One region of the Leucobacter faecis genome, then DNA from elsewhere that is predicted to be linked to it. Evidence: predicted binding sites of a transcription regulator. Region 1 holds the regulator's gene; each other region holds the start of a gene.
The links. The regulator LexA, encoded in region 1, represses DNA repair genes until DNA is damaged. The targets are predictions, from matches to a motif close to TCGAACANNTGTTCGA.

Region 1 (7,664 bases):
CGCGAAGCGGGCATCGACTCGCGCCCCGTCATCGTCGGCCCCGTCACCTACCTGCTGCTGGCCAAGGCCTCGGACGCAGCAAGCGCAGACTTTGCCCCCATCGATCGCCTCGATGAGGTTGTCGCGGTCTACGCCGAGCTGTTGCAGGCGCTCGCCGCAGCCGGCGCCACTTGGGTGCAGCTCGACGAGCCCGCGCTCGTGTCTGACTCTTTGTCGGTGCCGCGCGAGTTCGCCCTCGCCCTCGTCGAGCGTGCATACGCCACGCTCGGTGCGGCTACAGGCCGCCCGCAGATTCTCATCACCACCCCATACGGCGACGCTTCGGCTGCTCTGGCACGCCTGGGCAAGCTGCCGGTCGAGGCTGTGCAGACTGACCTCGTGCGCGGCACACTGCCCGCCGATGCTCTCGCCTCGGGCGAGCTGGCACAGGCGTTCGCGAACACCCAGCTGGTAGCGGGCGTCGTCGACGGCCGAAACATCTGGCGCACCGACCTGCGCCGTGCCTTCGCACAGGCAGCGCAGCTGCAGGCCGCCGGCATCAACACGGTCATCGGCACATCGAACAGCCTGCAGCACGTGCCACACGACGTCGCAGACGAGCAGCAGCTTGACGCTCAGCTGAAGAGCTGGCTGGCATTCGCAGATCAGAAGGTGCAGCAGGTAGCCACTCTCGCCGCGGGCCTCGAGAACGGTGCTGCAAGCATCGAAGCCGAGCTTGCCGACACCGAAGCGGCGCTCGCAGATCGCGCGCAGGCGGCGGGTGTGCGCGTGGACGCGATCCGGAGCCGCGTGAACGCGACAGGCACCGCAGATCGTGACCGCGTCACCGAGCAGCAGCGCCGTGACGCGCAGAAAGCCCTCGGGATTCCCGAGCTCGCGACCACCACGATCGGCTCGTTCCCGCAGACGACCGAGATTCGTAAGGCGCGCGCCGCGTTTGGCCGCGGCGAGATCGATCAGGCCGCCTACGACGGATTCTTGCGCGACGAGATCGAGCGCGTGATCCGGCTGCAGGAGGAGATTGGGCTTGACGTGCTCGTGCACGGCGAGGCAGAGCGCAACGACATGGTGCAGTACTTCGCTGAGCTGCTCGACGGCTTCGCGGTCACCGAGAACGGCTGGGTGCAGTCATACGGCACGCGCGCCACGCGCCCGTCGATCCTGTGGGGCGACGTGTCTAGGCCCGCGCCGATGACCGTCGCATGGTCGGCGTACGCCCAGTCGCTCACCCCGCGCCCCGTGAAGGGCATGCTGACGGGCCCGGTCACGATTCTCGCATGGTCGTTTGTGCGCGATGACCAGCCGCTCGCTGATACCGCCAACCAGGTGGCGCTCGCGCTGCGCGACGAGATCGACGACCTTGTCGAGGCTGGCATTCACATCGTGCAGGTCGACGAGCCGGCGCTGCGGGAGCTGCTGCCGCTCGACGCGAGCCGCCAGGCCGACTACCTCGACTGGTCGGTGGGCGCGTTCCGTCTCGCGACCGGAGGTGGAGCGGCTGAGGTGCAGATCCACACGCACCTGTGCTACTCAGAGTTCGGCGAGATCATTGGCGCCGTCGATGGTCTCGACGCCGACGTGACGAGCATCGAAGCGGCGCGCAGCCGCATGGATGTCGTCGAGCCGCTGGGTGACCACGGCTACTCACGGGGCATTGGCCCGGGCGTCTACGATATCCACTCACCCCGCGTTCCCAGCACTGAGGAGCAGGCCGAGCTGATTCGCATCGCCGCGGCCCGCATTCCGGGCGAGCAGCTGTGGGTCAACCCCGACTGCGGGCTCAAGACGCGCGGCTACGAAGAGACCATTGCGAGCCTCACGAACCTGGTGCGCGCGGCGCGCGAGGTGCGAGAGGCCGTGCCCTCGGGCGTCGCGTGAACACGCAGCATGTGAGCGCGCACGACGCGCGCACCGCGGCGGGGGAGCATGCCCCCGCCGCGTGGCCCGCGGGCGAACTGCCGACGGAGCCCGTGGGCTCGCTCCCGCGGCCCGCGCGGCTGCAGCGCACAGTGCTTGACGCGGAGCTCGGGCTCGTGTCGGCGAGCGAGCTAGCCGAAGCGCAAGACTGCGCGGTGCGCGAGACGATCGCGGGCCTTGAAGCGACCGGATCGCCCATCGTTACCGACGGCGAACAGCGCAGGCAGAGCTTTTCGAGTTACCCGCTCGGGCCCGATCCCGAGCGTAGCGCGCCGGGCGAAGACCCGGTGTTTGCCGTCTTCGCCGACGGCCATCACCGGGTCGTGCCGAGGCTCGCGCGCGCACCGTTTGAGTTTCGTGGGTGGGCCGCCGACGACGTCAAGGCTGCCCGCTCGCTCACCACGCTGCCGCTGAAGCAAGCGGTTGTTTCGCCGTCGATGCTGTCGCTCATGTGGACTGACGACCTGGCCGGTTCATACACGCGCGCCGAATTTCTCGACCATGTTGTGGCGGGCTGCGCAGAAGACATTCGCCGCTCGTTTGCGGCCGGGGCCGCGCGCGTCACGATCGACTTCACCGAGGGGCGGCTTGCTCTGCGCCGTGACCTGCGCGCGCCCTGGGCGGGGCCCGCCGCGCTCAGCGGGTTTATCGAGCTGATGAACCGCGTGCTCGATTTGGTGCCTGCGCCCCTGCGCCAGGCGGTCGGTGTGCACACCTGCCCCGGCAACGATCACGACAGCGCGCACAGCGCCGACGTCGACTATGCCGAACTGATTCCCGAGCTGTTTCAGATCGAAGCTGGCTACTTTCTGGTGCAGGCCGCGGGTGAGTCTGATCCGGATCGAGTGGCCCGGCTCGTAGGCCGTCAGCTGCGCGACCTTGCTGCGGCCGGCGGGCGCACGCCGCGGGTACTCTTTGGTGTCACCGACCCCACGAACCCGAAGCTCGAAACTGATCGCGAAATTGCCGAACAGCTCGTGCGTGCGGCCCGATTCGTGCCCCCTGCACAGTTGGGTTCAACCGACGACTGCGGGTTCTCGCCGTACTTGATTGACGAGAAGCCCCGACACGGTTCACCCGACTTTGCGCGTGACGTCGCCTTTGCCAAGATTGCCGCGCGTGTGCGGGGCACAACGATTGCGAGTGCCGAACTCGCTGGACGCCCCGAGGAGGTGCTCGTATGAGCTCATCTGATACTCGCGCATCGGGTGACCTGCTGCTCACCGGCAGCGCGCCGACCAAGCCACGGTTTTCGTTTGAGGTGTTTCCGGCTCGCAGTGGTGCCGCGGCGCTTGCGCTCGGAAACGCGGTGCAGCATTTGGCCGCGGCGGGGCCCGACTTCATCTCGGTGACGTACGGTGCGAACGGGTCGCACCGAGGTGCTTCACTCGACCTGGTGAAGTATCTGCGTGATCACACGAATGCCCTACCGCTCGCACACCTCACGACGGTGGGCGAGACGCGCGAGGCCATTCTTGAAGCGATTCACGGCATCATGGACGCTGGCGTGCACGACTTTCTCGCGCTGCGGGGAGACCCACCGCGCGGGTCTAGCGAGTCTGATGCGGCCGTGGCCGGTTCGCTCAGCTCGCTCGAGCTCGTTGAACTGGTGGCACAGGCGAGGGCCGAGCGCCCGCCGTTCACGAGTGTGGGGCGCACGTGCGTCGCGGCCTACCCCAACGGGCATGCGCTGTCGCGTTCTCGCGCCGAGGACGTTGACTGGCTCGTGGCGAAGCAGGAAGCAGGCGCACAGTTTGCGATCACGCAACTGTTCTTTTACGCCGACGAATACCTCGCGTTCGTGGCCGATGCCCAGCGCGCAGGGCTTACGATTCCGGTGTTGCCGGGCCTCATGCCGGTGGCGACAGCGGCACAGCTGCGCAAGGTCGCCGAGCTGGCGGGCCGCCCGGCGCCCTCAGAGCTGATGCGCGCAATCGAAGAAGCTGGCGGTTATGCACCAGAGCTCGGGGTTGAGCACACCATCGAGCTGTCTCGCGAGTTGCTTGACGGCGGGGCGCCCTCCCTGCATCTCTACACGTTCAACCGTCACGAGCGTGTGCTCGCGGTGCTGCGAGAGCTTGACCTGCTATCGCCCGCGCTGGTCTAGCGGGGGCCGAGGAGTGGTCGCGGGCTGCTAGATCGAGCGCAGCACCGCGACCACTTTGCCGAGGACCTCGGCGTGGTCACCCAGGATCGGCTCGAACGCGCTATTGCGGGGCAAAAGCCAAGTGTGGCCGTCGCGACGTCGAAACACTTTGACGGTCGCTTCGCCGTCGATCATGGCGGCTACGATATCGCCGCTGGTCGCTTCGCGTTGCTGACGAACGACAACGAAGTCTCCGTCACAAATCGCGGCGTCAACCATCGAATCGCCCACCACCTTGAGCATGAATACCGTGCCGTTGCCTACGAGCTGCCGGGGCAGCGGCATGATCTCTTCCACCTGCTGGTCAGCAGTGATCGGTACGCCGGCCGCAATCTGCCCGACGAGTGGCACGAAGGCAGTCTCTTCAGCTGACACGGGAGTGTCGACCGGGGGCTCGTCCACGGTGGGGCTCACGAGAATTTCGAGCGCGCGCGGGCGGTGGGGGTCCCGCCGAATGCAGCCCGCCAACTCGAGTCGGTTGAGCTGGTGGGTGACGCTCGAAAGTGACGAAAGCCCCACGGCGTCGCCGATCTCTCGCATGCTCGGTGGATACCCGCGCGTGGTTACCGAACTGACAATGTACTCGAGAATAACGCGCTGTTTCGCGGTCAGCCGGTCTAAGCGCTCTAACCGTTCTGCATTGGTGACCATGATGTCGACTCCTCGTTGCTGTGCTTCGCGGCAGGCGGGCTGTCGACGTCAGTGTCGGAGGTGCCTGCTTGAGTGCTCTCGTTGGTTCGAAAGCTTACCCGGCTTTGGTGCGACCCGCCAAACAAGTGTTCGAGAATTCCGTGCGCAAGTTTGGTGAAGATCGAACGAAGGGGTTGCGGTTTCGATATATCGAAGTTATATTCGAAAGCGATGTTCGCCCGTGTGGTGAACGCTCGATTGAAGGGAAATGACAATGAGTGCAGCAGTGACGCAGGTACCCATCATTCAGAGGGCACAAGCGGGCGCAGTCGCGCCCGCGGCGCGAGTGGCGCCCGTGCGTATTCGACTCACACGCCGGGGCCGCGTCGTCTTTGGCGGACTTGCAGCGTGTGCGGTGGCGGCATCGTTTGCCCTGGTGGCGACTCTTGGTGCACCGCAAGCTGTGGCGTCTGGGGAACCCAGTGGTGCTGAGTTTGGGTACATTGTGGCGGCGCCGGGAGCTTCGCTGTGGCAGCTGGCAACCGAGCTCGACCCGGCGATGGATCCCCGCGAGTTGGTGGCAGAGATCATTCAGCTCAACCAGCTACGCGGCGCCGACATCGCGGCGGGTCAGCCCATTGCGGTGCCGCTGCGCTATGGCGACAGCGGTTCGGTGATGGCCGCTGAGGAACTGGGGCTGTAGCCTGGCGTAGCATCTGGCGGGCAGCGCTGCTCGCCCTCTATAGACTGGCTGCGTGACCAGTTTGAGTGATCTTCCCCTCCGTGCCAATCTCGTGGGTAAGCGGCCCTATGGCGCTCCGCAAGACCCGGTTCCCGTGAGCTTGAATGTGAATGAGAACACGCACCCCATTCCCGACGAGGTTGTCGCAGACATCACCGCGGCGCTCGAAGTTGCCGTGCGCACGGCAAACCGGTACCCGGATCGCGAGTTCGACGGCCTGCGAGTAGCGCTAGCCGGCTACCTGGGGCATGGCCTCACAGCAGAGCAGCTGTGGGCCGCGAATGGTTCCAACGAGGTGCTGCAGCAGGTGCTGCAGGCCTTCGGTGGGCCCGGCCGCACCCTACTGAGCTTCACCCCAACCTATTCGATGTACCCGCTGCTGGCCGATGGCACTGACACTGGCTGGATCGCGGTGCCGCGGCCCGAGGGGTACCGACTGGCAGCCGATGATGTACGTGCGGCGCTCACCGAGCACCAGCCCAGCATCGCGATTCTGTGCGGCCCCAACAACCCGACAGGAACACCGCTCGACCGCGACGTGATTCTCGCCGCGTATGACGCGTTCGACGGGATACTGATTGTCGATGAGGCATACTTTGAGTTCGACGGCGAACGAGAGAGCGCCGTCACGCTCCTTGAGGGGCGCCCGCGGCTCTTGGTATCGCGCACGATGAGTAAGGCGTTTGCATTTGCGGGGGTGCGTCTTGGTTACCTAGCCGCAGACCCCGCCGTCATCGATGCCTTGCGCCTCGTGCGCCTGCCCTACCACCTGTCAGCCCTCACGCAGGCAGCGGCCACCACCGCGATCAAGCATGCGGCAACCATGCTGGCCACGGTTGCCGATATTCGCACTCAGCGCGACAGGCTCGGTTCGGCGCTGTCTGCGCTGGGCTACCGTGTGCATGAGTCGGGCGCCAACTTCTTGCTCGTCGGAGGTTTTGCCAACCCCGACGCGGTATTTGAGCAACTGCGTGCGCAGGGCATCCTGATCCGGAACCTGGGTATTGATGGACACCTGCGCATCACGGCCGGCACCGAGAGCGAGACGACCGCGGTGATCGACGCGATCACCGCGCTGACGCCTCAGAGCTAACGGGGCTCTCAGCGTCGCTGCACACACGCGGCGATAGGGTGCTGGGTATGCCTACAGCGCCCGAAGCCATGCCCCGCCACGTGCTCGAACGCCAGCTGCGCACGTCGCGGCTCGTTAATGTGATTCTTGCGGTGGTAGCCGCCCTCGCCCTCGTGTTTGGGGCGGTGCAATGGTCACAGAGTTCTGGCGCGGGCCAGGGCGCTGCAGCAACTCCGCAAGCGGGGGCGCAGACGGGTGAACAGGCCGAGGGTGAGTCGCAGGGTGCCCAGCTCGAGCGGCGAATCGACGGTGACCCGATGGCCATCGGTGACATCGACGCACCCGTCGTAATGACCGAGTGGGTCGACCTGCGCTGCCCCTACTGCGCCGTGTTTACGCGCGACACGCTGCCCGACGTGATCAAAGAGTACGTTGACGCGGGCAAGGTCCGCATCGAAATGAACGACGTCGCCTTCTTCGGTGAAGAATCCCTGCGAGCATCTGCCGCGGCACGCGCCGCGGCAGAACAGGGTCGCTACTTTGAATTCATCGACGCGATCTACCAGGCAGCGCCAGAGTCGGGGCACCCCGACCTTACGGCAGACGAACTGCTGGGGCACGCCAAGACGGCCAAGGTGCCAGACCTTGCACAGTTTAAGAAAGACATGGCCCGCGAAGATCTGCGAGCAGCGGTGTCAACCGACACCGAGCGTGCCAGCCAGCTCGGCGTGACGGGTGTGCCGTTCTTTGCCGTGGGTGGGCAGGGCGTGAGTGGTGCCCAACCCATCGAGACATTTCGCCAGTTTCTAGATGGGGCCGTCGGAGTAGCTCAGTGAACCTCACCCTCGCCGGTGCGTTCTTAGGAGGGGTGCTCACTCTGCTGAGCCCGTGCTCGGTGATGCTCCTACCCGCATTTTTTGCTTACGCGTTCACGAGCACGGGCGCGCTGCTCGCACGCACGGGGGTCTTTTTCTTGGGGCTTGCGACCGCGCTCGTGCCGCTGGGCCTCCTCGCAGGCACGGTCGGGGCCTGGGTGAGCACGAATCGATTTGAGCTTGTCAGTGTCGCGTCGATTGTGGTGATGGTGCTCGGGCTGGTGTTGCTGATTGGTGTGCCGATGCCCGGGGTGATGCGCCAGCGGGGGCCCGAGAGCGCCT
Region 2 (7,664 bases), on a different contig from region 1:
GGGACTTTTGGTCGGACGCTTGGACGCCCTCAACGCACATACTCAAGCCGGAGTCGCGTGAACACAGCGGGCTTGAACAGATCGAGTCCGCCACATTGCGTCTAGCTAATCTGTCTGGTGTGGCTGCCCCGAGGTCGGCGCAGGTGGAGTTTGCGGGTGAGACGACCTTTCAGATCACACGCTTTGACCGCTTCGCTGAGTCAGAGGAGTTAGGTCGTCGGATCCACGCCGAAGACATGACCCAAGCACTCGGGGTCTCGCCGGATCAGAAGTACCTGGTCGGGCCTGACGAAATCACCGCGATGCTGCGGCGCGAGACCGGTGACGACGAGCTGGGGTATGAGTTCTATCGGCAGTACGCATTTAACGCGATCATCGGTAACGCCGACGCGCACGGCAAGAACTACTCGCTGCTGCACCAAGAAGGAAGCATCACCCTGTCACCCCTGTACGACGCCATACCGATCGGCATGTTCCCTGAATACGGCCAGTCACTCGCAATGCCGGTCGGGTACATGGACCACTTCTTGACCATCACGCCCGATGATTGGACCGAATCAGCTGTCGACGCGGGGCTTGACCCAGAAAGGGTCAGGCTTGTTGTGCAAGAGGTCGCTGACGGTGTGCGCGAGCACCTCGACACCACGGTCGGTGCGGTGCGCCACTCTCGCGTCTCGCGGCGAGCGCTAGACGAGATTCTCGAGTCGGCAGACCGGCAAACGGGCGACATCCCCGCGAAGGGCGCCTAGCAAATGAGAACTGTCGTCACTGGGAGAGAGCGCGACGATCGCAGGCCCGCACACGACCAGAGCACCGCTTCGTCAGCTGCGGTGTTGTGGCTTTGGTTGGTCTGCTGATCGCGGTTGTCGGGTACTTTGTGACGGGCCCTGGTGTGCTGGCATCACGGTGGGTGATCGCGCTCGGGGGGTCGATGGCGGCCACCTCGTCTGCCACGTGGATTAGTGCAGCACAGAGCGCCCTTGACCAGCCGGATGCGTTGGGGTTACCCATGGGGATCGGGGCGTTATATACAATGGCGGGCATCGGTTACGGAGCGTTGCCGGCGCTTCTGCGCCCACGCCGCAACGATATGAGCAAGAACCGCATCAATTCAACGATGTAGCCCCTGCCGGCATGGGCAGAGTAAGCTCAAAAGCATGGAGCCCACACGCAGCGTACGGCCGTTCGAGGTTATCTCTGAGTACGAACCCAGTGGCGACCAGCCCAAAGCGATCGCAGAGCTCGCGCAGCGCATTAATGCCGGCGAGACCGACGTGGTGCTGCTCGGAGCGACCGGAACGGGTAAGTCTGCGACGACGGCGTGGTTGATCGAGCAGGTGCAGCGGCCCACGCTGATTCTCGCGCACAACAAGACGCTCGCGGCGCAGCTCGCGAACGAGTTTCGTGAGCTGATGCCCAACAACTCGGTCGAGTACTTCGTCAGCTATTACGACTACTACCAGCCCGAGGCGTACGTGCCGCAGACCGACACCTTCATTGAGAAGGACTCGTCGGTGAACGCCGAAGTCGAGCGGCTGCGGCACTCGACCACCAACGCGTTGCTGAGTCGCCGCGACACCGTCGTCGTGTCGACCGTCTCGTGCATTTATGGCCTCGGCAAGCCCGAGGAATACTACGAGGCGATGGTGCCGCTCGTCGTCGGCGACCGCCTCGACCGCGATGTGCTGCTGCGCCGCTTCGTCGACATGCAGTACCAGCGCAACGACATTGAGTTCGTGCGCGGCAACTTCCGCGTGCGAGGCGACACGGTCGAGATCATCCCCATGTATGAGGAGCTCGCGATCCGGATCGAGTTTTTCGGCGATGAGATTGAGGCGCTGTACTACCTGCACCCGGTGACGGGTAACGTCGTGAAGCAGGTTGAGACGGTGTCGGTGTTTCCCGGCTCCCACTATGTCGCGAGCCGCGAGGTGATGAACCGGGCGATGGGCACCATTTCTGCCGAACTCGATGAGCGCACGCGCGAACTGAAGCAGCAAAACAAGCTCGTGGAAGAGCAGCGGTTACGCATGCGCACCACCTTTGACCTCGAAATGATGGAGCAGATTGGGTTCTGCTCTGGCATCGAGAACTACTCGCGTCACATCGACGGCCGCAAACAAGGGGAGGCGCCGCACTGCCTGCTCGACTACTTCCCAGACGACTTCTTGGTCGTGATCGACGAGTCACACGTAACGGTGCCGCAGATCGGGGCCATGTACGAGGGCGACTCGTCGCGCAAACGCACGCTGGTGGATCACGGGTTTCGGCTGCCCAGCGCACTCGATAACCGGCCCCTCAAATTCTCTGAGTTTCAGAACCGGGTGGGCCAGGTCGTGTACCTGTCGGCCACCCCGGGCAAGTACGAGATGGAGCGTGCAGACGGCGTCGTCGAGCAGATCATTCGCCCGACCGGGCTCGTCGACCCCGAGATCATTGTGAAACCCTCTGAGGGACAGATTGATGACCTGCTCGAGGAGGTGCGGGCGCGCGCCGAGCGTGACGAGCGCGTGCTCGTGACCACGCTCACCAAGAAAATGGCGGAGCAGCTCACCACGTTTATGGAAGAGGCGGGCGTGCGCGTGCGCTACCTGCACTCCGACGTCGATACGCTGCGCCGCGTCGAACTGTTGACCGAACTGCGCGCCGGCGTCTACGACGTGCTCGTCGGCATCAACCTGCTGCGCGAGGGGCTCGACCTGCCCGAGGTGTCGCTCGTCGCGATCCTCGACGCAGACAAAGAAGGCTTCCTGCGTTCGTCGACGTCATTGATTCAAACGATCGGCCGTGCCGCGCGTAACGTCTCGGGCCAGGTGCACATGTACGCCGACAAGATCACACGCTCGATGCGCGAGGCGATCGACGAGACGACGAGGCGCCGCGAGATTCAGGTGGCGTACAACACCGAGCACGGCATCGACCCGCAGCCGCTGCGCAAGAAGATCGGCGACATCACCGAGATGCTGGCGCGCGAAGCCGCCGACACCGAAGATGTGCTCTCGCGCTCGGGCGCGCACGCACAGCGCAAGGGTGGTTCACCGCAGCGCGCCAAGGGCAAGGCAGCGGCGCGCGCCGGGGCGATCGCGGGCGAAGGAGCCGAAAAGCTGGAGACGCTCATCTCGGAGCTGACCGAGCAGATGCTGGCCGCGGCCGACGAGCTGAAGTTCGAGCTCGCCGCGCGGCTACGCGACGAGGTGTCAGAACTGAAGCGCGAGCTGCGCAGCATGGACGCGGCGGGGCATCTGTAAGGCAGAAAGTCAACAGCGCTCGCCGCAGGGCACCCGGGGCGAGCGCTGTTGGAATGACCGTAGCGAGTCGCTCACAGGCGCAGGTTTGATGCGGATTCGACCCGTTCTCCACAGATTCCCTAAACCCCCTTATGTGCGACTGTCGCGTGAGTCACACTTGGGGCATGTCTGAATCAACCTATTCACGGGGACGCGCAAACCGGCTGCTTGCTGCGGCGTCACTCACGGACGAGGAATTTTGGGAGGCCACCGCCTACCTTTCGACCCGGTTTGACCGGCGCAGCGACGACCTTGACATACGCTCCGACGACGGTGCGCCTCAAATCCTGGATGACTGTATGACTGGATGACTGGATGCGGCACGCGCGTTTGCGTGTGCCCGACTTCAAGCTTTGGGCGTCGGCTGCAGTATCGAAGTTTTCTTTAGCTCCGAAATGTGGCTGCACCTGCCAGACGACTGGTGCCGCTTTCGCATTTTGCAGGAGAACGAATCGGGGCGTTCTGATCCGGCATGGGAGCCCGCGTTTGCGAATCTGATCGAGGTAGAACTGTTGCCGCGCGTGCCGATGCTTGAAGAAGATGCTCATTTTGACGACCAGGGTCGAGCGCAAGCGGGCGATGAGGTGTCAGAGGACGATATGACGCTTTCTCTTTGGGTGATACTGCGCAAGCTAGAAGTGCGTTCTGACTTGAAGCGGATGTGTCACCACGTCATCGCCAGTGCGCGGTATGCGGTCGATTCTGATACGCGCAGACTTTTCGAGCGCTTGCAGGCTACGAGAAGAATTCGGCAGGGCGGGACGGGTCGGAGTGGCGTGATTGGGGACCGTGCGCAACCGAATAGGAAATATGTTCGACCATTCAGGCCCGGCGGCATAAGATAGAGCGGTGACCTCGCGAAGCACTCAAGCCAGCCCCACTCCCGTTCGTTCCTCTGCCGCGCACGCGCAGATTAGCGTGCAGGGAGCGCGGGTGCACAACCTGCAAAACGTCGACCTTAAGATTCCACGCGACTCGATGGTTGTGTTTACGGGGCTCTCGGGCAGCGGCAAGTCGAGCCTCGCGTTCGACACTATCTTTGCTGAGGGGCAGCGGCGTTACGTCGAGTCCCTCAGCGCCTACGCGCGCCAGTTTCTTGGCCAGGTCGACAGGCCAGACGTCGACTTTATTGAGGGCTTAAGCCCCGCGGTCTCGATCGATCAGAAATCGACCAACCGCAACCCGCGCTCAACGGTCGGCACGATCACCGAGATCTACGACTATATGCGCCTGCTGTGGGCGCGCATCGGCGTGCCCCACTGCGCCCAGTGTGGCGAGAAGATCGCGTCGCAGACCGTGCAGCAGATCGCAGATCAGCTCATGGAACTGCCCGAGCGCACCAGGTTCCAGGTGCTCGCGCCCGTCGTGGTGAAGAAAAAGGGCGAGTTTGTAGAGCTCTTCCAAGAGCTTGCTGCAAGCGGCTACTCGCGCGCGATTGTCGACGGCGAGCTCGTGCAGCTGTCTGACCCGCCCAAGCTCAAGAAGCAGGTCAAGCACGAGATCTCGGTCGTGATCGACCGGCTCGTCGCGGGCCCCGACGTGCTCGGCCGCCTCACTGACTCCCTCGAAACCGCGCTGAAACTGGCGGGCGGCATCGTCACGATCGACTATGTCGATCTCGATGCCAAGGCTCCGGATCGCACGCAGCAGTACTCCGAGCACCTGTCGTGCCCCAACCAGCACCCCGTGCAGCTCACCGAAATCGAGCCGCGCACGTTCTCGTTCAACGCTCCGTTTGGCGCGTGCGGCACCTGCTCGGGCCTCGGCACCAGCATGTCAGTGGACGAAGACCTGGTGCTGGGGGACCCCGAGCTCGCGATCACTGAGGGTGTCATCGTGCCGTGGACGAGCCAGGGCAAGAGCCTGTACCAGTACTACGAGAAGCTACTCGTGGGGCTTTCGAACGACCTAGAATTTTCGCTCGATACGCCGTGGAGCGAGCTGCCCGAAGACGTAACGCAGGCCGTGCTCTACGGCAACAACTTCAAGGTGAACGTGCGGTGGAAGAACCGCTTTGGCCGCGAGGTGAAGTACAGCTCGGGCTTCGAGGGTGTGATCCCGTTCATTGAGCGGCAGTACGCCGAAGCCGAGAGTGACACGAAGCGTGACAGGTGGCGCGAGTTTCTGCGCGAGGTACCGTGCCACGCCTGCCACGGTCAGCGGCTCAAGCCCGAGGTGCTTGCGGTTACCGTCAACGACGAGTCGATCGCGCAGGTCGGCGAGTTCAGCCTTGAAAACGCGAAGCGCTTCTTTGACGAGGTCACGCTCACCGAGCGGGAAGCGAAGATCGCCGCACAGGTGCTGCGCGAGATCCGGCTTCGCTTTGACTTCTTGATCGAGGTGGGCCTCGGCTACCTGACCCTTGCCCGCGGTGCGGGCACGCTGTCGGGCGGCGAAGCGCAGCGCATTCGCCTGGCTACTCAGATCGGATCGGGCCTCACCGGCGTGCTCTACGTGCTCGACGAGCCCTCTATCGGCCTGCACCAGCGCGACAATCGGCGCCTCATCGAAACCCTCATTAAGCTGCGCGACCTCGGCAACACCCTGATCGTGGTTGAGCATGATGAAGAAACGATTGAGGCGGCCGACTGGATCGTCGACATTGGGCCGGGGGCCGGTGTCGAGGGCGGCACGGTCGTGCACTCGGGGGAGTACGCCGAGCTGCTCGATAACACGCGCTCGATTACCGCTGATTACCTGTCTGGTAGGCGCGAGATCGAGACGCCGAAGAAGCGACGTAAACGTGACAAGCAGCGCGAACTCAAAGTTGTGGGTGCTCGCTCCAACAACCTGCAGAGCGTCGACGCCGTGTTTCCGCTCGGCATCATGACGGCCGTGACGGGAGTGTCTGGCTCGGGCAAGTCCACGCTCGTGAACGACATCCTCTACCGCGTGCTCGCCAACCAGCTCAACGGTGCACGGCTCGTGCCCGGCAAACACACGCGCGTCACCGGACTCGACCACCTCGACAAGGTCGTGCATGTCGACCAGGCTCCCATCGGGCGCACCCCGCGCTCGAACCCCGCGACCTACACGGGCGTATTTGACAAGATCCGCAACCTCTTTGCAGAGACCCCCGAGGCGAAGACCCGCGGCTACCTGCCAGGTCGCTTCAGTTTCAACGTGAAGGGCGGCCGGTGCGAGGCATGCTCGGGCGACGGCACCCTCAAGATCGAGATGAACTTTCTGCCCGACGTGTATGTGGCGTGCGAGTCGTGCGGCGGCAAGCGCTATAACCGCGAGACCCTGCAGGTGCGATACAAGGGCAAGAACATCTCTGAGGTGCTCGACATGCCCATCGCGGAGGCCGAGAAGTTCTTTGAGCCGATCTCGTCGATTCACCGTTTCATGAAGACGCTCGTTGACGTGGGGCTCGGTTATGTGCGCCTTGGGCAGAGCGCGACGACGCTCTCGGGTGGTGAAGCGCAGCGCGTAAAGCTCGCCACCGAGCTACAGAAGCGCTCGAACGGTCGCAGCATCTATGTGCTCGACGAGCCCACGACGGGCCTGCACTTCGAAGACGTACGCAAGCTGCTGCTTGTGCTCAATGGTCTGGTTGACAAGGGCAACACGGTCATCACCATCGAGCACAACCTCGACGTGATCCGCAGCGCTGACTGGGTCATTGACCTCGGCCCCGAGGGTGGCTCGGGCGGCGGCATGATCATCGCAGAGGGCACACCAGAGCAGCTCGCGAAGCACCCCGAAAGCCACACCGGCAGGTTCTTGGCAGAGGTGCTGCACGGGCGGGCGAAAGCGTCGGCGTGAGCGACGCTCCCGCGACCGGTATTTTTGGGCAGATCGACCGGCGTCACGAGTTTCGCCCTGCCCAGGGTGAGATTCCCGTTAGCCCGGGGGTCTACCGGTTCAGTGACCGTCACGGTCGTGTGCTGTATATCGGCAAGGCCAAGAACCTGCGCGCGCGCCTGTCGAACTACTTTCAGCCGCTGCATGCGCTGCAGCCCCGCACCCAGCGCATGTTGGCGCTCGCGGCGCGCGTGGACTGGACAGTCGTCGCTACCGACACCGAGTCGCTCGTGCTCGAGCACACCTGGATCACCGAGTTTAAGCCGCCGTTCAACGTGCAGTTTAAAGACGATAAGACGTACCCCTACCTCGCGGTCACGCTGCGAGAGGAGGCCCCCCGGCTGATCATTACCCGCAACGAGAAAATCAGAGGTGCGCGCTATTTCGGGCCGTACCCCAAGGTGTGGGCGCTCAAAGAGACGACGGCGCTGTTGCAGCAGGCGTTTCCCATTCGTACCTGCAACGACGCCGACTACAAGCGCGCCATGCGCTCAGGAAAACCCTGTCTCGCCGGGCAAATCGGCCGCTGCGCGGGCCCCTGCTCGCAGCTCACCACGATCGAAGAGCACC
Region 3 (7,664 bases), on a different contig from region 1:
AGCGAGCCGAGCGCGCGGTACTGGAAGATCGAGTAGATCACCACGAGGCCCAGACCGATAAGACCAGCCAACAGGCCGGCCCACAGCTGGTTCGTGCCGAGCGTCGCCGAAATGTCTTCCTGGCTCTGCACGGTGAAGTCCATCGGCAGCGCACCGAACTTCAGCTGATCAGCGAGTGCCTGAGCTGAGTCCTGGGTAAACGAGCCGCTGATTGAAGGGCGGCCGTCGAGAATCTGGCCCTGCATCGTCGGGGCTGAAAGCACGCTGCCGTCAAGCACGAACGCGAACTGGTTCTGCGGTTCGGGAGCACCGAACAGGCGCGTGCTAATCTTGCCGAACTTGTCGGCGCCCTTCTTGTTCATGGTGATCTGCACGACCCACTCACCGGTCGTTGCGCCCGTCGAGGTGGTACCCATCTGCGCGGTCGCGTCGGTGATGACTGCACCGTTCAGTTCAACAGGGCCGAGCAGGTACTTCGCTGTGCCAGTGTCATCACACGTGATGAGCGGGCGGTCCGCCTTCGAGTCACGCGCATCGAGTGCTTCGTCAGACGCACAGGTGAACGTATCGAACTTGGCTTGGAGGGCCGGGGTCACCCACGCGAGGTCACCGGCCTCCTTCGGCAGCGGGCTCGGATCGAGGGGGCCCTCTGCGGCCTTCTCCTGCGCCGCCTTCTCAGCGGCCGCAGCTTCAGCGTCTTCACCTTCGGCGTCTTCGCCCGACTGCCCGAGGCTCGTCAGGTCGATACCAACACCCACCGCGAGCACGGGGCGGAAGTCGAGCTTCGCCGACGCTTCAATGCGCTGCAGCGTCGCCTCGTCGGCCTTGCCGGGAATTGAAACCGAGATGTGCTGGCTGCCCTGCGTGGTGATCTCTGCTTCAGAGACACCAGCAGCGTCAACACGCTGACGAATGATCGAAACGGCCTGCTGCAACTGCTCACCCGCAATGGCCTTGCCATCGGTTTGTTCTGCGGCAAGCAGAATCTGGGTGCCGCCCTGCAGGTCGAGGGCGAGTTTAGGTGTCCATGTCGCGTCGCTGCGAAACACACCGTAGGTGATGAGACCGGCGAGACCGACTATAAGGACAAGGAGGAAAATCAGGGACTTACGGGCCCTGCGCACAGCGGGAGACGACGCCACAGTGACTGCTTTCTATGAGGGAATGAGGGGATGCCGAGATCGCCCCGAGGCTTACGCCTTGGGGTTTGTCTCTTCGCCGGGCTCGTCGCCGGGCTTCTCGTTCGAGTCGTCGCCAGCGTCGGCGCTCTGATCGGCATCAGACTTAGTGTCGGCAATGTGCTCGCCAAATGCAGGGTCATCGTCGGGGGCGAGGCTGCCGGTCTCGGCCTGGGCGTCGGCCCCTTCAACGGGGGTAACGACCTGTGAGATCGCGTTGCGGTGCACCACGAGCGTCGTGGTACCGCTGCGAATCGTGGCGCGGTTGGTCTCTTCGTCAATGTCCTCGAGCGTGCCGTAGATACCCGACTGGAGCATCACCTCGGCTCCCGGGCGCATGTTGTTCTGCAGCTCCTGCATCGTACGCTGACGCTTCTTGCTGTTGCGGAACATGAAGAAGATCATCACTGCGATGAGCGCGAACATCATGAGGGTAATCGGGTCCAAGGGAGGTCCTTCCAGTGAGCGTGCACGCACGCGGGGCACAGATTTCCCCAGCCTATCGTGATTTAGCTGGCAGCTCGCCGCAGCCACCCCGCGTTAAGCTGCGTGACCCAAGACGTGCTCGAATCCGAGCCTCGTTGCTACCCTGCCTCGCGGTGTGCGCGTGAGCAATCCAGCGCGCACGAGAAACGGCTCTACCACCGCTTCGATGGTCTCGGCTTCTTCTCCAACAGACACCGCGAGGGTCGAGAGGCCCACCGGGCCTCCCTCGAACCGTTCAACGACGGCTTTGAGCACTTCACGGTCGAGGCGATCGAGGCCGTGCGCGTCAACGTCATAGAGCGCAAGCGCCGCTTGCACCGCGGCGGTGTCGCCCGGCAGGTCGTGTACGAGGCTGTAGTCGCGCACGCGGCGCAGCAGCCTGTTCGCAATACGCGGTGTACCGCGTGAGCGCCTGGCAATCTCTTCAAGCCCCACCTCAGACACCTCAAAGCCAAGCAGGCGTGACGCCCGTGTCACCACGCTCGTGAGCTCGTCGTCTGAGTAGAACTCGAGGTGAGCTGTGAAACCAAACCGATCGCGCAGTGGGTTCGGCAGAAGGCCCGCGCGGGTTGTCGCCCCCACAAGAGTGAACGGCGACAGCTCGAGCGGCACTGAGGTCGCGCCCGCGCCTTTGCCGACCATGATGTCGACCTTGAAGTCCTCCATCGCGAGGTAGAGCATCTCCTCGGCACTGCGGGCCATGCGGTGTATCTCGTCAATGAACAGCACTTCACCGGGGGTGAGCGCAGAGAGCACGGCCGCGAGATCTCCAGCGTGCTGAATAGCGGGCCCAGAAGTTTGGTGCAGCGGCTTATCGACCTCGGCGGCGACGATCATTGACAGCGTGGTCTTCCCGAGCCCGGGCGGGCCCGCAAGCAAGATGTGATCCGGCGTGTGATTGCGCATGGAAGCGGCATTGAGCAGCAGGCCCAGCTGCTTGCGCACCTTCGCCTGGCCCACAAACTCAGACAGCGTCGCAGGGCGCAGCGCGCCCTCATAACCCTGCTCTGAGGGCGCAGCCTGTGCCGACAGTTCGCCCGTCATCGCGTGCCGCCCTTAGCGGCCTGAAGCAGGGCGAGGGCCGCGCGAAGTAGGCCGGCACTGTCACTGGGGGCGCCCGCCGCGACGGCGTCTTCGACAGCCGCCTTGGCCGCGTTCTCATTCCAGCCGAGCCCCATGAGGCCCTCCTGCACCGCCGCGACGTGTGCGGTGGCATCATCGACGGCCGCCGCAGCCTCACCCTCGAGGGCGAGGCCTTCGAGTTTGCCGGCAAGTGAGATCACGATGAGCTTTGAGGTTTTGGGGCCGATGCCCGAGACCTTACGAAACACCTTCTCGTCCTCTGCGGCGACCGCGCGTGAGATCTCGGCTGGCGTGAGGGCAGAGATCACACCGAGTGCGCTGCGCGGGCCGACACCGGTGACGCCAATGAGGTGGCCAAACACTTCGAGCTCATCTTGAGTGTGAAAACCGAAGAGTGTGAGCGAGTCCTCGCGCACCACGAGCGAGGTGTGCACGGTGAGCGACTCCCCCACTGTGGCCTGCGACACGCGCCCACTGGGCAGCTCAACGCGCATGCCAATACCGCCCACACCAACCACGGCCCAACCGGCGCCCGACGACAGTACGGGCCCAGACAACGATGCAATCACACGCCTACCCTATGTTGCATCCCCGACATATGCAGCGACGCCGCGCCGCGTGTTCGAACAAAAATCCGAACGCACGGCGCGGCGTCATGCCGGTGCAAGAGTCGCTACGCCGTGGCGGCGACGGGCTCCTTGGCCGAGGCGTTGCGCACAGCGCGGTTCACCGAGCTCACAATAGCCTTGAGGGTCGCGCGGCTCGTGTCGGCGTCGATCCCGACGCCCCACAGGCGCTGGCCGTCAACCTCGAGGTCGACGTAGGCTGCCGCGACGGCGTCGCCGCCCGAGCTCATGGCGTGCTCGACGTAGTCGAACAGCGTGACCGCATGGCCATCATCGTTGAGGGCGTTAATAAACGCGTCAACGGGGCCATTGCCGCGAGCGGTGAGCTGCTTGCGTTCAGAGCCGTCACGGTAGTCGGCTGAAAGCTCGGTGACGCCGTCGCCCGCGCTCGTCGTCTGCGTGCGAAACAGTTCGTACTGGCCCCACTGCTCGCCCGCGGCGTCGCCGCCTTCTGCCAGCGCGACAGGCAGATACTCGTCTTGGAAGATGCTCCAGATCGACTCGCTCGACACTTCGCCGCCCTCAGAATCGGTCACGTTCTGCACGACCGCGCTGAACTCGATCTGCAGCCTACGCGGCAGGTCGAGAGCGTGATCGGTCTTCAGCAGGTATGCGACACCACCCTTACCCGATTGCGAGTTCACGCGAATCACGGCCTCGTACGAACGCCCCAGGTCCTTCGGATCGACCGGCAGGTAAGGCACGGCCCACTCGATGTCGTCGATCGAGACTCCGGCAGCCTCAGCGTCTTGCGCCATGCGCTCGAAACCCTTTTTGATCGCGTCTTGGTGCGATCCCGAGAACGCGGTGTATACGAGGTCGCCCGCCCACGGACTACGCTCGGGCACGCGCAGCTGGTTGCAGTACTCAGCGGTGCGGCGCACCTCGTCGAGGCGTGAGAAGTCGATCTGCGGGTCGATGCCCTGCGTGAACATGTTGATGCCGAGCGCGACAAGGTCGACGTTGCCCGTGCGCTCACCGTTCCCGAAGAGGCAACCCTCGATGCGGTCTGCGCCGGCGAGATACCCGAGCTCAGCGGCAGCCACGGCGGTGCCGCGGTCATTGTGCGGGTGCAGCGACAGGATCACATTCTCGCGGTGGTTCAGGTGCCGGCTCATCCACTCGATCGAGTCGGCGTACACGTTGGGGGTCGCCATTTCGACGGTCGCCGGGAGGTTTATGATCACCTTGCGCTCGGGCGTCGGCTCGAACACCTCGAGCACAGCGTTTGACACCTCCAGCGCATACTCGAGCTCGGTGCCCGTGTACGACTCGGGTGAGTATTCGTAGAACACCTCGGTGCCCTCGCAGATGTGCTCAAACGAACGGCACATGTTTGCGCCGTCGACGGCCATCTGCTTAATGCCCTCGCGGTCCTTTTGAAACACGACGTCGCGCTGCAGAATGCTCGTCGAGTTGTACAGGTGCACGATCGCCTGCTTCGCACCGATCAGCGACTCGTAGGTGCGCTTGATCAGGTGCTCGCGTGCCTGGGTCAGTACCTGAATCGTGACATCGCCCGGGATCGCATCTTCTTCGATTAGCTGGCGCACAAAGTCAAAGTCGGTCTGGCTGGCAGACGGAAACCCGACCTCGATCTCTTTGTAGCCCATCTTCACGAGCAGATCGAACATGATGCGCTTGCGCTCGGGGCTCATCGGATCGATGAGCGCCTGGTTGCCGTCGCGCAGGTCGACCGCGCACCAGCGCGGCGCTTCGGTGATGCGCTTCGTGGGCCACGTGCGGTCAGGCAGCTCCACGTTGATGATTTCGTGGAAGGGGCGGTACCGGTGAATCGGCATTCCAGAGGGCTGCTGAGTGTTCTTCATTGACTCGTCTTTCTCATCTAGCTAGGGCTTCAGCCAAACACGAACACCGCGACGAGGAAGGCCGATGAATTAGGCCTCGTCGCGGCAGCTAAGGAGGAGCGAGCCGAACAGCATGTGCTCAATCTATCACAGCTCCAAGCCCGGTTTGCGCGCGTGTAGCGAGATCCGGATCGAGTCGCCTCGCTAGCCTAGAAGGCATGCGCGCTTCCTCCTTCCCCCCTGCCCGCCGTGCCTTCAGGGGTACCCTTGGCACCGCCGTGGCGCTCTTCATCGCGCTCATTCTGCTCTCGTTTGCTGGGGCAGGCGCGCACGCCGACGTGCAGGATTACCGGTACGACAGCTGGGCCGTCGAGTATGAGGTGGGTGTTGATGAGGCGGGGAGAGCCGTCGCGCACGTCACCGAAACGATCACCGCCGTGTTCCCTGACCACGACCAGAACCGTGGCATTGTGCGCGGCATACCCGAGCGATATCAAGGCGCAAATCTCGACCCGCGCGACTTCAGCGTCACCGACGAAGCGGGGCGTGCGGTGCCCTTCGAGCTCGAAAGCGACGACGGCTTCACGGCGGTTCTCACGGGAGGCGACGATTTCGTACACGGTGTAACGACATACGTGATCTCGTACACGTTGAGCGACGTGGTGCTCGCCCGCGATGACGGGGCCGCAGACGAGTTCTACTGGGATCTGATGGACTTCGAACATGCGCAACCCGTCGCGAGCTTTACCGCGCACATCTCGTTCGATGAGCAGCTCGCCCAGGAGCTCACCGGCGATGCCCGCTGCTATGCAGGCGCCGCTGGCACGGGCACAGAGTGCATGATCGAACTCGGCACTGAGCCTGAGCCTGAAACCGCGGTTGAAGCTACGGTCGGAAGGACTTCTTGGAGTGTCGAAGCGGGACAGCTCGCGCCCTACGAGGGTGTGACGGTGGCGATCGGCCTCGCGCCGGGTGCGGTCGTGCAGCCTGCCACGCGGCTCCCCGATCCGGTGCTCGACACGTTGCCGCTCGTACTGGCGGGCACGGCACTCGTGATCGGCGGAACATCGTTTGCGTTCGCGGCGCAGCTGCGCCGTAAACGTCGCACCATGCGCGGCACGATCGTCGCGCAGTACGAGGTACCTGAGGCGCTGCCACCGCTCGTAGCCGCAAGCATCGTGGGAGCCTCGCCGCATCCGGTGCCCGCGGAGTTCGTGCACCTGGCGGTTAGGGGCGCTCTTCGGATCGAAGCGGGCGAAGCCCGCCCGGGTATCTTCGGCAAAGAGCCGCGGCCGACCCTGCGTATTGTTGACCCCTCACGTGCGGTAGACCCGCTTGACCAGCGCACGCTTGCGCGCGCGTTCGCGAGCGTCACCCCCGGGGCCGCTCGCGAAGTGCCGCGCAGCGACGCGAAGTTTGCGCGTGCGATGGAGAAACTCAAAGGGACGGGCATCAGTGCGGCACGGTCGCGCGGGTATTTCGAGCAGGCGTACTCCCCCGCTGGCCGCGTCATCGGCATCGTGGGAATCGTGTTCTCGGCCGCCGCGATAGCGCTCGGGTTTACCGCACTTGTTACACGCGAAACACCGTGGCCGCTGATTGCGATCGCGGTGGGCGGTGGCGCGCTCGCCGGCAGTGTGTTGGGCACGGTACCCCGCTGGGTGCACACGCGCGCAGGCGCCGAGGCCCGCGAACATCTGCTGGGTGTGCGCGAGTTCATTCGGGTGGCAGAGGCCGACCGGCTCGAGGTGCTGCAGTCATACGCGGGCGCCGAGCGGCGTGACGTCGACGGTGTCGCAGTTGTGCACCTGTACGAGCGGCTGCTGCCCTACGCCATGCTGTTTGGGCTGCAGAAGCGATGGGGTCGAGTGCTCGAGGTGCGCTACGAAGAGACGACGGGGTATGTGCCGTTGTGGGTCGTTGGCTCTGCCCTCGGCCATAGTGCGGCGGGGATCGTCGGGATCGAAAGTACGATCTCGTCGTTCACTTCGTCGTTTACGTCTGCGGTGAGCTACACCTCGAGCAGCTCGGGAGGTTCATCTGGCGGCGGGTTCGCCGGCGGTGGCGGCGGTGGCGGGTTCTCGGGCGGGCGTTAGCGCCTGCGCGGGCTGTAGGTGGCGCTACCGAACCCGAGAATCAGGTACCCGATGGCCGAGAACAGCCAGAGCAAGAAGATCGAGAACACCCCTCCCTTGCCAAAGCGTTCACCGGTGCGCAGCGCCACAAAGATCGCGAAAATGAAGTTCACGATGGGGACGAACAGCAAAAGGGTCATCCAGGCCGAATAGCCCGCAATCTTCACCAAGAAGAAGACGTTGACAATTGGAATGATGGCGAGAATGCCGGGGTACCCCGCCTTCGAGAACACCCGCCACAGCGCGATCACAATAATCACGTACCAGATCAGTGCGATCACGGTGGTCGTGCCGTTCAAAGCAGCCAGTGATGTCGAATCTGTGATGGTTTCTAGCGCGAACATGTTG

Region 2: a site for LexA is predicted at 4,090-4,105, ahead of uvrA (excinuclease ABC subunit UvrA). Genes of this name have one in related genera too.
Region 3: a site for LexA is predicted at 3,370-3,385, ahead of ruvA (Holliday junction branch migration protein RuvA). Genes of this name have one in related genera too.

Annotation. Positions count from the first base shown of each region.
Region 1 covers NZ_JBTJEP020000002.1:153,241-160,904, reverse strand. The annotation lists gene metE (5-methyltetrahydropteroyltriglutamate--homocysteine S-methyltransferase) at 1-1,878, shown strand, start outside; gene ACXR2T_RS02455 (uroporphyrinogen decarboxylase/cobalamine-independent methonine synthase family protein) at 1,875-3,101, shown strand; gene ACXR2T_RS02450 (methylenetetrahydrofolate reductase) at 3,098-4,024, shown strand; gene lexA (transcriptional repressor LexA) at 4,052-4,714, opposite strand; gene ACXR2T_RS02440 (hypothetical protein) at 4,968-5,396, shown strand; gene ACXR2T_RS02435 (histidinol-phosphate transaminase) at 5,449-6,528, shown strand; gene ACXR2T_RS02430 (DsbA family protein) at 6,576-7,343, shown strand; gene ACXR2T_RS02425 (cytochrome c biogenesis CcdA family protein) at 7,340-7,664, shown strand, end outside.
Region 2 covers NZ_JBTJEP020000004.1:130,964-138,627, forward strand. The annotation lists gene ACXR2T_RS04925 (HipA domain-containing protein) at 1-749, shown strand, start outside; gene ACXR2T_RS04930 (hypothetical protein) at 836-1,123, shown strand; gene uvrB (excinuclease ABC subunit UvrB) at 1,158-3,248, shown strand; gene ACXR2T_RS04940 (hypothetical protein) at 3,413-3,598, shown strand; gene uvrA (excinuclease ABC subunit UvrA) at 4,206-7,055, shown strand; gene uvrC (excinuclease ABC subunit UvrC) at 7,052-7,664, shown strand, end outside.
Region 3 covers NZ_JBTJEP020000016.1:16,801-24,464, reverse strand. The annotation lists gene secD (protein translocase subunit SecD) at 1-1,142, opposite strand, end outside; gene yajC (preprotein translocase subunit YajC) at 1,194-1,625, opposite strand; gene ruvB (Holliday junction branch migration DNA helicase RuvB) at 1,719-2,708, opposite strand; gene ruvA (Holliday junction branch migration protein RuvA) at 2,705-3,316, opposite strand; gene leuA (2-isopropylmalate synthase) at 3,421-5,202, opposite strand; gene ACXR2T_RS11975 (DUF2207 domain-containing protein) at 5,460-7,277, shown strand; gene ACXR2T_RS11970 (DUF5684 domain-containing protein) at 7,274-7,660, opposite strand.